4 regions of the Lysinibacillus sp. Y5S-8 genome follow, and region 2 is predicted to be linked to each of the others. Evidence: riboswitches for the same ligand, from Rfam matches in the RefSeq annotation. Region 2 holds a riboswitch; each other region holds the start of a gene.
The links. A riboswitch is a leader RNA that binds a small molecule or an ion and turns the genes downstream of it on or off. The one in region 2 is predicted to bind S-adenosylmethionine.
Positions count from the first base shown of each region.

Region 1: linked by a shared signal. The riboswitch ahead of metA (homoserine O-succinyltransferase) and the one ahead of V6670_RS20085 (bifunctional homocysteine S-methyltransferase/methylenetetrahydrofolate reductase) in region 2 are both predicted to bind S-adenosylmethionine.
Region 3: linked by a shared signal. The riboswitch ahead of V6670_RS00975 (ATP-binding cassette domain-containing protein) and the one ahead of V6670_RS20085 (bifunctional homocysteine S-methyltransferase/methylenetetrahydrofolate reductase) in region 2 are both predicted to bind S-adenosylmethionine.
Region 4: linked by a shared signal. The riboswitch ahead of V6670_RS08500 (YezD family protein) and the one ahead of V6670_RS20085 (bifunctional homocysteine S-methyltransferase/methylenetetrahydrofolate reductase) in region 2 are both predicted to bind S-adenosylmethionine.

Region 1 covers NZ_CP145889.1:2,460,448-2,464,619, reverse strand. Annotated here, with positions in the region: gene V6670_RS12000 (TrmB family transcriptional regulator) at 1-289, shown strand, start outside; gene V6670_RS11995 (hypothetical protein) at 439-696, shown strand; gene V6670_RS11990 (nucleotide excision repair endonuclease) at 749-1,174, opposite strand; SAM riboswitch class I at 1,324-1,434, shown strand; gene metA (homoserine O-succinyltransferase) at 1,544-2,479, shown strand; gene V6670_RS11980 (endospore germination permease) at 2,520-3,668, opposite strand; gene V6670_RS11975 (hypothetical protein) at 3,698-3,931, opposite strand; gene V6670_RS11970 (Ger(x)C family spore germination protein) at 3,936-4,172, opposite strand, start outside.
Region 2 covers NZ_CP145889.1:4,106,630-4,110,801, reverse strand. Annotated here, with positions in the region: gene V6670_RS20095 (globin-coupled sensor protein) at 1-250, shown strand, start outside; gene V6670_RS20090 (protoporphyrinogen oxidase) at 482-1,876, shown strand; SAM riboswitch class I at 1,976-2,076, shown strand; gene V6670_RS20085 (bifunctional homocysteine S-methyltransferase/methylenetetrahydrofolate reductase) at 2,168-4,015, shown strand; gene metH (methionine synthase) at 4,008-4,172, shown strand, end outside.
Region 3 covers NZ_CP145889.1:192,072-196,243, forward strand. Annotated here, with positions in the region: gene V6670_RS00960 (M20 family metallopeptidase) at 1-172, opposite strand, end outside; gene V6670_RS00965 (MetQ/NlpA family ABC transporter substrate-binding protein) at 185-1,045, opposite strand; gene V6670_RS00970 (methionine ABC transporter permease) at 1,093-1,755, opposite strand; gene V6670_RS00975 (ATP-binding cassette domain-containing protein) at 1,745-2,770, opposite strand; SAM riboswitch class I at 2,879-2,987, opposite strand; gene V6670_RS00980 (CaiB/BaiF CoA-transferase family protein) at 3,243-4,172, opposite strand, start outside.
Region 4 covers NZ_CP145889.1:1,802,105-1,806,276, reverse strand. Annotated here, with positions in the region: gene V6670_RS08510 (VOC family protein) at 1-390, opposite strand, end outside; gene V6670_RS08505 (flavin reductase family protein) at 549-1,034, shown strand; gene V6670_RS08500 (YezD family protein) at 1,118-1,273, opposite strand; SAM riboswitch class I at 1,343-1,439, opposite strand; gene V6670_RS08495 (phosphopantothenoylcysteine decarboxylase) at 1,650-2,324, opposite strand; gene V6670_RS08490 (LysR family transcriptional regulator) at 2,399-3,277, opposite strand; gene V6670_RS08485 (DMT family transporter) at 3,412-4,172, shown strand, end outside.

The DNA of each region.
Region 1 (4,172 bases), 1.6 Mb from region 2:
ATATGTAGGGGAACAGCTAGAGTCGATTGACCAGCATAGAGCTACACACTACACGAAAAAAACGTCTACACCACATTGGTTTATTTTATCGGTAGATGGTCAGGAAATGATTTATGGTCATTCTCCATCTACGCAAGAAATGGCCTTTATCACCAATGACCCTGTCCATATTTATTTGTTAGAGGATTATGTTTGGCATGACGTCCTTATCAATCGATTGGTAAAACGTGATGATCAGGAATTAGAAGACTGGATTGCTAAGGAGCGTAAAGCTTTTTTCTTAGAATAGTCATAAGGGAAGGGGAGTAACGTGAAAAAATTCGTGTTGCTAGGTTTAATGAGCTTATTAATGTTAGGAGCTTGTAACGATAAAACACCTACCAAACCACTAATGATTCGTGAGCTAACTGTCGTTCCAGACAATATTCAACAAAAATTGTGGCTAATGATAAGATTCAATTATTGTATGAAGATGACTCTACGTATTATCTTGTTTATTATTCGAAAGGGAATGTGCTGGCAAGTATTGCGGCTGAAGAAAACAGTCAAGTCATCCAACTTAAAGAAGGTAGCGAGCAACGAAAAGAGGCTCAACTCTATGTATATAAAATTATCACCAAAGATCCTGAGCTAGACACGATTGTTTTGCGAATAAACGGCGAGAGTACGCCAATAGATCGCGTAACCTCTATATAAGACAAAAACCGAAATCCCATTAAATGAGATTTCGGTTTCTTTACAAGATATCTTAATAAAAGACTTTCTCTACATTGTATTTGGAGCGGAAAGTGTTAATCGCATATGTTTCGTAAATTTCACGTTCCATTGGATCTTCTACTTCATAGACCTCAATTTTGAACACTTCATCACGATGATTTTTCATCGGAGATACATTGTCCTCGAAATGCTTTTTAATACGTTGACGAATTTTACGTGCTTTGCCGACAAATAATAGCTCATTCTTGTCATTATAGAATAAAAAAATGCCGCCTTTATCACGTGTGATTTTATGGAAGTCAATAAAACCAAAGTATGGTGTGATAGGCACATCACCAGGTTTTACTTCTTGTTCACGTTGACGGATGACTACATCAGGTTTTGGAAATTCAATTTTAATCAAAGTATTCACGTTCCTCTCTGTTACTAAAGTTATATGGTAACATAAATACGGCATGTTTACCATAAATTTTAAATGTAGAAACACTACTTATAGCAAGCTTAGTGTACATCAAATAAACGAGGAACATGCATTTGAATCACAAAATATTCTATGAATTATTGATATTCTAACTAATACATGCTACAATTCAATGTAATTAAATAATCTTATCAAGAGAAGCTGAGGGATTTGGCCCGATGACGCTTCAGCAACCTCTAACAATTGTTAGAAAGGTGCTAATTCCAGCAAAGGATTTTTCCTTTGAGAGATAAGAGTGGACGTGAAAAAATCCTTCTCATTCTATCTCGTATGGAATGAGGAGGATTTTTTAATTTGTCAGCAAGGTTTGCTAAAAGAGAGTGATCAAAGAGAGGGGAACGCAAGATGCCAATTAATATTCCGAAAAATTTACCAGCTGGAGAACATTTACGTGAGGAAAAAATCTTCGTCATGGAAGAGGATCGTGCGAAAACACAGCAAATTCGTCCGTTAAACATATTAATATTGAATTTAATGCCTGAAAAAGAAAAAACGGAGCTTCAATTACTACGTTTATTAGGGAATACACCGTTACAGGTAAATATCACCTTTTTAAATACGGCCACACATGAGTCGAAAAACGTCAGTAAATCACATTTACAGCTATTTTACACAACGTTCAACCAAATTCGTCACCGTCGCTATGACGGGATGATTATTACGGGAGCACCTGTAGAAAAAATGGCCTTTGAAGAAGTTAACTATTGGCGGGAAATTTCAGAAATTATGGACTGGTCCAAAAAGAATGTGACATCCGTTTTACATATCTGTTGGGGGGCACAGGCGGCACTGTATCATCATTATGGGATAGGAAAGGTAGAACTTTCAGCTAAATGCTCAGGTGTCTATTCCCATGTAATTACCGATTTAACAGTGGATTTAGTACGGGGCTTCAGTGATTTATTTACCGCTCCACATTCACGCTATACTTCTGTTTCGATCGACGAGGTTCGCAATCATCCAGACTTACGATTATTATCCTATTCAGAGGATGCAGGTGTGTTCATCGTCCAATCAAAAGATAATAAAAACATTATGATTACAGGGCATCTGGAGTATGATGCGACAACATTAGCCGATGAATATAGCCGTGATGTCGCAAAGGGCATAGATATCGCTGTTCCTGTGAATTACTTCCCGAATGATGATCCATCACAGGAGCCAATGAATACATGGCGTGCCCATACGCATTTATTATTCTCTAACTGGTTGAACTACTATGTTTACCAAGAAACACCATACGAATGGGATTTTGTAGATGAAATTGAATATCATATCTAATTAATAAAAAGTCTAATTTCTTTTCTCACCATAAAAGAAATTAGACTTTTTGATTGTCATTCGTTGTTTCTGTATTAGGTGTTTCGGTACTTTGAGCTTTGGTTTTGCGATTTCGTATAACTGCGACAATCAATAAAAGTATCGGTAATAAAATGGTAAATATAAAAGAAAAAATGGGCCAAATTTCATTATTGTAATTGGTTGAATGCACAATATCTGGATGAACAATTTGGGAAAGCGCAATGATAATTAGACCCATAGGTATAATGAGAGGACGATGATCCTTGATTTTCAAAATCTGTGCAAGACCGACAACGGTTGTATAGAAATACATAAATGTACGGATATAAATGGACGAAATCCACATGAAAGCCATGATGATTTCAATACGTTGCAAAAATTCCCCTATTGATATTCTTTGTGCTAGCGCATAGCTTGGAAATGTTCTAGATGCAGTATTTTCAGGTCCTAATACGAGGATGGAAAGCACAATCAACGTAATTAAGAAAATGCCTCCGATTATAGTCCCAATATAAAATCCTTTCTGTGCAGATTGCTGAACATTGACTGCAGCAGGGTATAGCATTAGTAACACCACTAGCGGAAAGGAAAAAATACTCATAAAGCGTACAATGCTATAAAACATGGATGTTTTTTTCGCTTCTAAAATGGGTTGTATATTTTCAAAAGTAATTTGAGGCGTAATACAAACAACGAAAAAGATAAAAATTAAGACAAATAGTGGGAAGAGAATTTCTGCCGACCGCGCAAAGGTCTCAATGCCTAAATAGGCAGCGTACATAATGATAATACTAAACAATAATGCAAATGCCAATGTTGGTGTTTCTGGCATGACTTCTGTCTTCATAAAGATACCAATAAAATAGAGTAATTCTCCAGCAGAAAGAAAAGTCATGATTAAGAAGCAAATTGCTGTGATTTTACCAAAAAAGCGACCGAGAATTTTTTCGTTTGCCTCTATAAAATTGAGTGATGGTGTTTGGTTGGCAAGCGTCAAAAATAACTTAACGATTAGTAAACTAAGAACGACACCAATGCTGGCAGCAATCCACGCATCTTGCTTAGATGAACTAGCAATACTTGAAGGTATGATTAAGATGGCAGTACCGATTGAATAGAGAATGGAAATTATCGTAAACTGTCTTGAACTTATCATCTCTTTTTCCATTATCCACCCTCCATTTTTCATCCATCTATCTATTTTGTTATGGCTACAATATAATCTCTAATTGGTGCAAAAATAAATGTAATTAAGTCCATTGGGCTCGGAATATGGACTTTCAACGCAATCCCGATATTTAAAGCAGTACCGATTAGTAGCAAGACAGAAAATACGACAATGGTTTTTGTTTCTTGCTGCTTTTTTAGCTTAGGTATATAAAAAAATGCCAAGATCACTGAAATGATAAAGATGGCTACGGCTAAAACCATTCCGTTACTCCTCCTTTGGATTGTTTAATAATGAGTTTTGCATCGTTCCTAAACCTTGTGTCGTTACTTTCACATGAACATCCACTGCCAAATCTGGAAAAATGGTCGTCCAATCATTTTTGATTTTCTTCCACTGTTTCGCATCTGCCCGATGTAATGCATCACCAAAACCAAAAACATCGACTTTATATTGCTGCTGTATTTTCTCTAAGGTTTTTTCGATTCGTTCATCGATGCCTTT
Region 2 (4,172 bases):
AGAGAAATTAGAGCATTCTCTGGCAAATATTCAAGATGAAGTGGCGTCAGGTGAGGAAAACATGTTACAAACTGAAGGTCAATTTACAAGCATATTGGGAGCCATGACAGAAGCAAAGGATCAAAACGACTGTATGGCAACGAAAATACAAGCAATCGTCGGGATATTAAACGAGTTAGGGACATCATTTACAGAAGTAACGAATTCAGCAGAAAACTTAGCAAGCTTTTCCCAAAATCTAAAAGGATAGACTACTAAATTAACGTTTATGTTTCCGTATTTTTTAGACATATTAAACACTATAGTACCTATAAATATGTGTATTTTTGTAAATCTTGAAATGGAAATTCCATATGATTAAGCTAGAGCTATCTCACAGATGAGGTAGCTCTATTTTTGCTAAATTTGTAAAGGGTTTAACGTAATTTTCAATGAAAATAAGTTTATACTGTAGGAAGAACTAAAAATAGGGGCGGTTACTATGAAAACAGTTGTTGTATTAGGTGGCGGTATTACAGGATTATGCACAATGCATTATTTACAACGTCAAGTGAAGGAAAATAATGTAGATGTGCGTCTAGTGCTTGTAGAAAAAAATACATATTTAGGGGGCAAATTATATTCAACACATGAGCAAGGTTTTATTATGGAAACAGGTGCTGACTCGATTGTAGCTCGTCATAAAGGTGTTATGGAGCTTGTACAGGAGCTTGATTTTGAGGAGAATCTAGTTTACAACGAAACAGGTATTTCCTATATTTATACGAATAATGAATTACATGCCATTCCGGCAGATTCTACTTTTGGAATACCAATGAGTTTGGCATCCTTGGAGCAAAGCACATTGATTACAGAGCAAGGTAAACAAGATGCATTAAAAGATTTGACTTTACCAAACAAAGACTTCACAAAGGAAAGTTCAATTGGAGAGTTTTTAACCTATTATTTAGGGGAAGAGCTTGTGAAAAATCAAATTGCACCCGTTCTTGCAGGTGTTTATTCAGGGGATTTACACCAGCTTTCGATTGCCTCTACTTTACCGTACTTGATTGACTATAAGAACGAGTATGGAAGTATCATAAAAGGCTTTGATGCGAATCGTGAGCAATTTGCTAAAGCAGCCAATAAAAAGTTTATATCGTTCAAAAACGGTTTATCTTCTCTAATTGATCGTCTCGAACAAACATTAACTGATGTAGAGATCATCAAGGGTGTCGCAACTGTCAATGTTCAAAAGCAAGAAAACCACTATTCAATTGCCTTAGCTAATGGTGAAAGCATCGAGACAGATTATGTCGTTTTAGCACTGCCGAATGAGGCTGTTCAAGGCCTACTACAGGATGAATCATTAAACCGTTATTTTGACCAATTTACGACAGCTTCAGCAATTACGATCTATTTAGGTTTTGATGTACCAGACTCTAGATTGCCAGCAGATGGAACGGGCTATATTGTCTCACATAATTCTGACGTTACATGTAATGCTGCAACTTGGACAAGTCGTAAATGGAGGCATACATCAAGAGATCATAAATTACTTGTGCGACTCTTTTATAAAAGCATCAATCCAGCATATGAGCAACTCCGTGCCATGTCTGACGAAGAATTAGCAGCGGTTGCTTTAGAGGATGTGCGCAAGAGCCTAGGAATAGAGGAACAGCCAACAGTTATTAATGTCACAAAATGGATTGATCAAATGCCAAAATATGATCTAGCTCACCGTGAAGCATTACAAGGTTTAGTTCAAGAATTACAAGAAAACTATCCTAATCTATCCATCGCAGGTTGTTCATACTTTGGGGTAGGGATTGGTGCTTGTATTCAAAATGGGAAAAAAATCGGTGAGGAGCTTGCAAAGGAACTAGCCAATTTCTAAGCTTTTAAGTGAAAAATATCTTTGTTATGTGAAATAGTCTTGACTCATTCGTCAGTAAACGATATGATTCTTTTAATTATTTAAAAAATTCATACTACATTCTTATCAAGAGAAGCAGAGGGACTGGCCCATTGAAGCTTCAGCAACCAACTTTTTTGTCAGGTGCTAAATCCAGAAGACCATTGAGTCGAAGATGAGAAGGAAAAAACAATGATGAGTCATTAAAGCCTTCTTTTTTTTATAAAAGAAGGCTTTTTATTATACAGAGATATAGGAAGAGAGGCTAGTTTAATGAGATTGCTTGAAAGGTTAAAAACGCATGTATTGACGGCAGATGGCGCAATAGGCACAGTGCTTTATGGCTATGGTTTGGAGTATTGTCATGAGGAAATGAATGTACAGAAACCTGAGTTAATTGAAAAGATTCATAGAGAATATATTGCAGCTGGTGCTGATATCATCCAAACGAATACGTATGGTGCAAATGCCATTAAATTAGCTCGCTATGGATTAGAATCGCGTGTCCAACAATTTAATGAAGCGGCGATTACAATCGCAAAGCGAGCTGCGGCAGATGGAGGTCAGTTTGTCTTAGGGACAATTGGTGGTATTCGTGGTATTCGTAAAAGTGATGCAACGTTAGATGAAATCTTAGCAACTATTGATGAGCAAGCGAGTGTTTTACTTGCTGGAAATCCAGACGGCCTTTTACTCGAAACCTATTATGATTTTGAAGAATTAACAGCTACCTTAAAGATGCTACGGACAAAGACAAAATTACCGATTATTGCGCAAGTTTCCATGCACGAACCTGGTGTTTTACAAAACGGTATGTCTTTAAATAACGCCCTGCATGAGCTAGAAAAACTTGGTGCGGATATTGTGGGTGTCAATTGTCGTTTAGGTCCACACCATACCATTCAGGCGTTTGAAGGTGTAGAACTTCCTGATAAGGCATTTATGTCAGCTTATCCGAATGCTTCACTCCTTGACTTAGAAGATGGACGTGTCGTTTATGAGTCAGAAGCTGAATATTTTGGTCGAGCGGCTGTAGAATTACGTGATCAAGGGGTACGCTTAATTGGGGGCTGTTGTGGTACGACACCGAAGCATATAGCAGCAGCGAAGAAGTATTTAGAAGAGTTATCACCAGTTCATGAAAAGTATGCCAAACCCGAGAAGATTCAGATTGTTCGTGAAGCAGAGCCAACGAAGTATGAACCTCTTCATGAAAAAGTAAAGCGCGAACGCTCTGTCATTGTAGAGCTAGATACACCTAGACATCTGGAAATTGATGGTTTTTTGGAAGGGGCAAAACAATTGTATGATGCAGGAGCAGATGTCGTCATGATGGCAGACAATTCTCTGGCTTCTCCACGTATTAGCAATATTGCTATGGGTGCATTGTTGAAGAGTACTAATGGTGTACGTCCTCTAACACATATTACATGCCGAGACCGTAATTTAATCGGTCTGCAATCACATTTAATGGGGTTAAATGCATTAGGAATTCATGATGTGTTAGCTGTTACTGGCGATCCAACAAAAGTTGGGGACTTCCCAGGTGCCACAAGTGTTTATGATGTCTCATCAATGGAGCTGATCCAATTAATTAAGCAGTTAAATCAAGGTATTTCCTTCTCAGGTAAACCACTTCGTAAAAAAGCAAATTTTTCAGTAGCTGCTGCATTTAATCCAAATGTCCGTGTATTAGATCGTGCTGTGGCACGCTTAGAGAAGAAAATTGAGTACGGAGCAGACTACTTTATTTCACAGCCAGTATATACGAAGGAAAAAATTGTGGAAATTTATGAGGCAACCAAGCATTTACAAGCGCCTATTTATATTGGTATTATGCCCGTTACAAGTTATAAAAGTGCTGAATTCTTACATCATGAGGTGCCAGGCATAAAATTATCTGAAGATGCCTTAGCAAGAATGAAGGCCTGTGGTGAAGATAAAGAACGTGCAACATTTGAGGGGATTGCCATTGCGAAGGAATTAGTAGAGGTGGCTGCGCAGTATTTCAATGGCATTTACCTTATCACTCCATTTTTACGTTATGATGTGACTTTAGAGTTGATGAAATATATTGAGCAATTGGATGAACAGAAAAAAGGGGTAAGTATACATGGCTAAGCACTTGATTGAAAAGCAACTAGAGAAACGTATTTTAATTCTTGATGGCGCAATGGGAACAATGCTACAAAACGAAAACTTATCCGCTGAGGATTTTGGCGGGGAGGAGCTTGATGGCTGTAATGAAAATCTTGTGCTTACTAGACCTGATGTAATT
Region 3 (4,172 bases), 760 kb from region 2:
CTACTTTAAATCCTGCATTCGTCAAGATTTCTACATGCTTTTGACTTGCGAAAAACTCCTGATTCCCTATCTCTGGATTGGCATGGATTGCCTGGCTAGTTTCAATATACAATGCTTGATTTGTTTCAATGGATTCCTGGATTAGTTCAATTCCCGATAAAGTTTTGCTCATATTTATCTCCCCCTATAGTCCTTTGCTTTGTTTTATTAACTCATCTTTTGATAAATCAACAACAATAGATCCTCCATTTGTTTCTGCCTCGACTGCCTTCATTACGTCTTCCTCATGATACAGCTCGACAATTCTCTGATATGTTTTATTATCTTGATCATCTGCTCGTGCAGCAAAAATGTTCACATAAGGTAAGGCGTTTGGATCGTTGGCATCTTCAAGATAAATGGGGTCCTTTACGGGATCAAACCCAGCTTGTCCAGCAACTCCATTATTAATAACGGATGCAACTACATCTGGTAATACACGTGGTGTTTGTTGAGCTACAATCGGTAAAATGTCTAAATCTTTCGGGTTGTCGACGATTTTACTTGGGTCACCGAAGAGACCAAAATCATCTGCCAATTTAATTAAGCCAGCTGATTCTAATAATCTTAATGCACGAGCTTGGTTGGAAGGGTCATCAGGGATGGCAATTTTGTCACCTTTTTTAATTTCGTTAACATCCTTCACTTTTTCTGAATATATTCCCATTGGAGCAATAACAGTAGCACCAATTGGAACTAAATCGACATTATTTTCTTTAGTAAATTGTGTTAGAAATGCGATATGCTGAAAGGAATTAATATCAATTTCTTTATTTGCTAATGCCTGATTCGGCAATGTATAGTCAGAGAACTCAACAAGCTCAATTTCAATCCCTTCCTTTTTAGCTTTCTCTTTTAAAATCGGCCATACTTCACCATCTGTTCCAGTTACACCAATCTTTACTTTTTCTTCTTTTTTAGCATTATCTGTAGCTGAATCAGACCCACAGGCAGCCAATGCTAATACGGCTGTTAAAACTAATAAAATACTAAACCACTTTTTCATTATTGATCTCCTCTTTCGTTGTTTTATTCAAATGAAAAATGTCCTTCTTACCGTCGCATAATTTTTCTTGATAGCTTATTCCCAATCCACTGCGCAATTTGTACAAGAATAATAAGAATAATAACGGTCACAAGCATGACACTTCCATCAAAGCGTTGATAACCATATGTCATTGCAATATGACCTAAACCGCCTCCGCCAACTGTACCAGCCATTGCAGAGAAATCTATTAAACCGACTGTCACAAACGTTAAGCCTAAAATTAACGGTCCAAGTGCCTCTGGAATTAATACAGTAAAAATAATTTGTAGAGGACTTGCTCCCATTGCCTTTGCGGCTTCAATTACCCCTGGGTCTATGCTAACTAAGTTATTCTCTACTACTCTCGCAATACCAAATGATGAGGCAATCGTCATCGGAAAGATCGCTGCCCACGTACCAATCGTTGTTCCAACAACCATTCTTGTTAATGGGCTAATGGCCACTAGAAAAATAATAAATGGAACTGGGCGAATAATATTAATTAAAAAATTTAACAATTGGAACACGAATTTGTTCTCTAAAATATTTCCTTTTCGTGTCACATATAGTAGTAAACCTATTGTTATACCGAGAATAGAACCAAAGATAAGGGTTATAATAACCATTAAAATCGTTTCACCCGTAGATTCAAAAATACGGGGCCAAAAAGTCGTCCAATCAACCTTCATTGAATTTTACCTCCTCAACAGTTACAATATCTTGTAATTCAGTAAGAACACTAGGTATTTTATCGCTACGGCCCTCAAATGAGACGAGCAAGTTCCCATAGAACTTCTCTTGAATTTCTCGGACAGAGCCATAGACGATATTAACATCCACGTCAAATTTTCTTGTTACGCGAGAAAGGATAGGATCGCTAGCAATATCACCTTTAAAAATAACACGGTATAAATTTTTGCCGCCTTTTTTTCTCCATTCCTCTAATAGAGATGCAGATGGTCGATCTTGCTGAACCGATTGAATAAACCGTTGAGTTGTTAAATGCTGTGGATTTGTAAAAATATCAAAAACTGAATTAGATTCAATTACTGCTCCATTTTCCATGACTGCTACTCTGTCACATATTTGTTGGATGACATTCATCTCATGTGTGATTAGCAAAATAGTGATTCCTAAATCCTTGTTTACTTTTTTGAGAAGGCGAAGAATTTCCCCAGTTGTATCCGGGTCGAGCGCTGACGTTGCTTCATCACAAATTAATATATCAGGGGAGGTAGCAAGCGCCCTCGCAATTCCAACCCGCTGTTTTTGGCCTCCAGATAATTGCTCAGGGTAATCGTTCGCTTTTTCTGTAAGACCAACAAAGCTAAGAAGTTCTGCAACTCTTTCATTAATTTCTTTTTTAGGCACGCCCGCCAGCTTAAGTGGATAGGCTACATTTCCAGCTACCGTTCTTGAGGAAAATAAGTTGAAATTTTGAAAAATCATGCCGATTCTTCTTCTCAGCTTTCTTACCTCTTTTGGTGTGAGCGAATTAATATCAACACCTTGTACTTGAACAGCGCCATGGGTTGGACTCTCTAATAGATTCACAAGCCGCAATAATGTGCTCTTTCCTGCACCACTAAATCCAATAATTCCAAAAATCTCTCCCTGCTGAATTGAAAGAGATACATCTTTCACTGCATTCACTTCACGATCACCAAATTTAAAGGTTTTCGCTACATTTTGAAATTCAATCATTTACTTGCTCAACTCCCTATTTAAATATAAAGAACAAAAAGGACCTTCCTTTTGTTCTTATCGATTAAGAAAAAAAGGAAGGTCCTCACTATTGAAGAAACTACTTCCTTCTCATCTTTCAAATGTAAGTACATTTGCAGGAATTGGCACGGTATTATGTTAATAACCCGCTGCCGAGACTTCATTGGGCCTGTCCCTCAGTCTCTCTGGATAAGAAGAAATTATCGTATTTAATTGTCTGTTAAGATTTAAACAATACTATAATGCTTGATGAATTATATGTCAACATTTCTTTTAAAAAGTTTTATTAGAAAAATAAATTCATTTACTGTAATAACAGCAGGGGTACATTGGTAGCCACGTTTTTTCTAGTGAAATAATTTATGCTTATGTTACTGAGGATGTCAATGAGCAGGCAGCCATAAAAAAGGTTCAATTTGAAAATTGCCTACTTCCAAATTGAACCTTTCCGTTATTCTAAAACGCCCTTTTCCCGTAAACTAGCAATTTGTTCATCACTATAGCCAAGTGCAGTCAATACTTCCTCATTATGCTCTCCAAGCTTGGCACCGACATACTTGTACTCAGGCTCAGTGCCATCAAATTTAAAGGCAGAAGCAATTTGCTGTTGCATGGTGCCATCGCTTTTTGGAATATCGACAATCATGCCGCGAGCCTTCAGCTGTGGATGCTCACATGCTTCTGGAAAAGTGAGTACAGGCTCTACACAACCTTCAAAATCCTCGTTAAATACCTCAAGCCATTCCTCATATGTCTTTGATAGAAAGGCATCATGAACAGCCTCTTTAAAGCGTATTTGCGTATAGTAAGAATCATTAAAGGTATTATCAATCAACTCAGGAATGTCGAGTGCTTCACAGAGCAGTTTACGAAATTGAGGTTCTAAACTACCGACAGAGAAGAAGCGTCCATCTTTTGTTTTGTAAAAATCATAGTAACTGCCTCCATTTAAAATTTCTTGCTCTGGCTGTGGTACACGACCACCCCCAATAAACGCAGCACCATACATAGTATTCAGCGAAAAGACAGCATCTGTCATACTAATATCTATGAATTGTCCTTCGCCTGTTTTTTCACGATGGAGGGCAGCAGCCAGTACCCCAATTGCTGCATGCATTGTCCCTCCAGCTATATCAGCTAGTTGAACCCCCATGGATACAGGCTTTTTATCCTTATGGCGTGAATAATCGAGTAAGCCTGCTAAAGATAAATAGTTATTATCGTGTCCAGGTCGATTGCTATAAGGTCCAGTTTGTCCGTAACCAGTAATCGCACAATAGATAACCTTTGGATTTATTTCCTTTAGAGCTTCATAGCCGATGCCAAGGCGTTGCATGACACCAGGCCGAAAACCTTCGATAATAACGTCATACTCTTGCAC
Region 4 (4,172 bases), 2.3 Mb from region 2:
TAGCTTCCATTCTAGTATCGTGCCATCTGGTCTTGTTCGGCTACAGGCATCGGGACCATATACGTCAAAGCCCATTGCACGCAATCGTTGACCCTCGTCTTCAATATTTTTGGTGCGCAAGGCAATTCGTGAAAATCCTTGGCGCTCACGATCACGTTTAAACGTATAATGTAGGGAATAAGGGTACAAAGCCGCTTGCTCAAATAAATCACGATCATAAATAGCGATTTGTTCAATATAGCTTAAGCCAAAATAGCTTAGCGTATTATAAGTCCCCCACATCGTGTGTTGACCACCGTTCACTGTACGGACATTTCGTTTATTGAAGAAAACCTTTATATTTTCTGGTGATTCTACTTGATGTACCAGATGATCAAAATATAAAGTCATGGCAATTCCCCTTTCTTTCCCCCATTAGCTTTACCTGGATGTTTAATTGATTTAAAATTTACTTAAGAAAAGGAGTTACTATATGGTATGAAAAAAAGTGCAATTTACCTACTAACTCCGTTAACTAATTTATTACTAACTATAAAGAGGTGATTTGAATGACAGATCAAGTAGCTGCTTTTAAATTGGCATTAGGTAACTATCCTACAGGTGTAACGGTTGTGACCGCATGTCATGAAACGAATCCAATTGGCTTAACAGTCAATTCTTTTGCATCTGTTTCCATTGACCCACTACTTATTTTATGGTCACTTGATAAAAAATCTCAGCTCCATTCTTACTTTATGGGTGCAGAAAAATTCGCTGTCAATATTTTAGCGAGTAATCAAGAGCATTTATGTACATTATTTGCAAGTAAAGTCCCGGATCGCTTTGCTCAAGCTAAATGGTCTACTTCTACTTTTGGGCTACCGATTTTACATGATACAGCAGCTATTTTACAATGTAAATCATTTCAGCAAATAGATGCAGGCGATCATACTATTTTTATTGGGCAAGTGCTAGACATTACAAATTCTCAAAAAGAACCCCTTCTCTATCATCGCCGTCATATCGGTCCAATTCCAAAAAGCTTTTATAGCTAATTTCCATAAAAAAAGAGCCACTTGTAAGCAATGGAAACCATGCTTATTGGTGGCCTTTTCACATCGTTCAACTGAAATGATCATTATTTCTTCTGTGGAAATCTCTGCTTTTCAAGCCTATTAATTTGCACAATCACACCATCTTGAATCGTAATATTCACTTCACCAAATTCAAGATTTTGAATTGCCTTAGCAATTGCCTCTAATTTTTTATCATCTACCTTTGCCGATTGAGCCATACGATACACCCCCTCTTTATTCTCCTAGTTGTACAAAAGAGGCCAACGCATCAAACCGATTGATAGCCCCTCCTATCTCTCAGGCACCATCTGTTGGATTTGGCACCTATCTTCTCGGTTGCCGAGGCTTCATGGGGCCAAGTCCCTCCACCTCTCTTGATAAGAGTACTGCGTTTCTTGAAAATAATTCTATAATTCTGTTATCCGAATGTCAATATAAAATATTAGAAAACCTAGCTGAATACTTTGTAATAGCATCCTCTCTGCTACAATTCACTCATAATCCTATCGTATTGTATGCTATGTCAGTCTATCTAACCACAATGGCAAAGAAAAAAACTGTGTAGAAGTATGACCTTCTCCACAGTTCATCACGTTATTCCCCATGCAAACATTCCATTAAAGTTTGTGCTGTCTGTTGCTTGCCCATCATCTTAATTGGTTGCCCCTCAGCAGGCACGATCCAATGAGGCTCATCCCCGCCATATAAAGACTGCGAGCTATTTGCAACCATAAATTGAGCATGCGCTGCTTCCATACGCAGTCTTGCACGAGCGAGTAAAAAATCCTCATCATTTGTAGCTTCTAGCTTAAAGCCCACTAACGTTACATTTGGTTGCCAGCCCTTGATTTGCCCTAATACTTTTGGTGCCTTTTTAAAATGGATAATAGGTGGTTCGTCAGAAGGCATTTTCCCCGCTTCCTCCATTAAATTACCGGATTGATCATAAACCTTGTCAATAACCCAATCGGAGCCAGCAGCAGCCATAATGACAATATCGACTTGTTGTAGCTGAACCGCATGACGTACCTTTTCTCCTAAATCCTCTATACCTTCAAATTTTACCAATGTCATTTTGTCGTGGTTTGCTGGAAGCTGTGCAAAGTAGCCATGCATATATATTACATTCGCACCCTTAGCCAATGCGGCCTCTGCTAAATAACAGCCCATTGTCCCTTTTGATAAATTCGTGTGCCCTCGTACACGATCCCATTTTTCAAGTGTTCCCCCACTTGTAATGAGTACGGTTTTGCCTTGTAATGTCCCCATACACTCACCTATTTTCTACAATATATACAAATTCTATTTTAACGTAATGTAAGGATGTGCTTCAATAGCCACAATCATAGCGTACTATTTTGCTCTTTTAACCAAGCACTTAATATTTCCGCAAATTTCTTAGTAACAGGGGAAGCGTGGTGCTTCATCGCAATTCCAATGGTACGGTAGCCTCCTTGCTTTAGCGGGATTGCTTTTAACGTTGCTGGTAAATGTTGAATGACCAATTGAGGCAAAATACTAATGCCTAAATGATGGGAAATCATTGAAAGAATCCCTACCTCCTCAGAAAGCTCAAAGCGAATATGGGGCTTTACATGATATTGCTCCAACAGTACCTTTACATCATTTGTCCCTTTATAGGAAGTCATGATAAAAGGCATATCTTCTAGGTCAACAATATCAATTTCTGTCTTATGAAATAAAGGGCTTTTATCTGAAACAATACATAATAAAGGGTCTTGTTGTAATTCCATAAATTGATATTGCTCTGATTTTTGACCATTCAAGAATCCTACCTCGACTTCCCCACTTAGCAGCCATTGTTCAATTTCGTAATAATCTCCCTCTCGTAACTCTACTTGTATCCCTGGAAATTGATGATCCATAATACGAACAATTTCTGGCATCCAATTCGAGGAAATACTTGAAATAACGCCAATTCGAACTTTCCCGCGTGTTACACCCAGTATATGGGCCGCTTCCTGCTGCAATAATTCCTGGGCATCCAGGACCTGACGCATCGCCCTTAGCATGGTCTGCCCCTCACTCGTCAGTGTTACACCTGCACGACTTCGATGAATGAGAGCAAAGCCAAATTCTTTTTCTAAACTAGACACGGCATGGCTCACAGCAGACTGTGTTAGTCCTAGTGCATCCGCTGCTTTTGTAAAGCTTGCTACCTCTGCCACCTTTGTTAAAATCTCATATTTAACTAAGCTCATTCGTCATCCCTCTATATACATGAATTTTTTTAATCCTATTCATTATAAACATTCGTTTTACTAATCACAATACAAGATATATAGTAAATTTTAGTATAAAAACTGTTTTAGTACACAGATGGTAGGTGAACATAATGAGTATCCAAGGAAAAGCAAATGTATTGATGGTTATTGTCACAATGTTTTGGGGACTATCTTATACCTTTATGGTCATGGGGCTTGAAACATTGGCAGTTTATAATGTGGTGGCATTGCGTTGTATCATTGCATTTTTCGTAGCAGGACTTATTTTTTATAAACGGATGATCAAAGTAAATGGTAAAACATTAAAATATGCGGCTATTCAAGGATTTTTATTATTCATTGTGTTCGCGTTAAGTTTATTTGGTTTACAGTCTACTTCTGCCTCAAATGCAGGCTTTATTTTAAGCCTAACCGTAGTATTAGTGCCGATTTTCAGCAGTTTCATTGAAAAAAAATTACCATCGAGAGCCGTTAGCTTTGCGGTCATTTGCACGATGATTGGTATTACAGTCTTAACAGCACATGGCTCATTCACCTTCCATAAAGGGGATTTATTAGTAGCCATTGCAGCACTATGCTATTCCATTTATTTACTATTGAATAGCTCATTTACACGAAATGTTGAATCCATTTCATACGGAATTTATCAGCTCGGCTTTGCTGGTATCTATGCCCTTGTCCTAACATTTATATTTGAAACACCGACATTGCCAAATTCAATGTCATCCTGGCTGGCTATTTTAGGGCTCGGTATCATTTGTAGTGCATTTTGCTTTGTTGGGCAAACTGTTGCACAACAGTATACTTCTGCTACACATACAGGACTTATTTTTTCATTAGAACCAATTTTTGCAGCCATGTTTGCCATGAT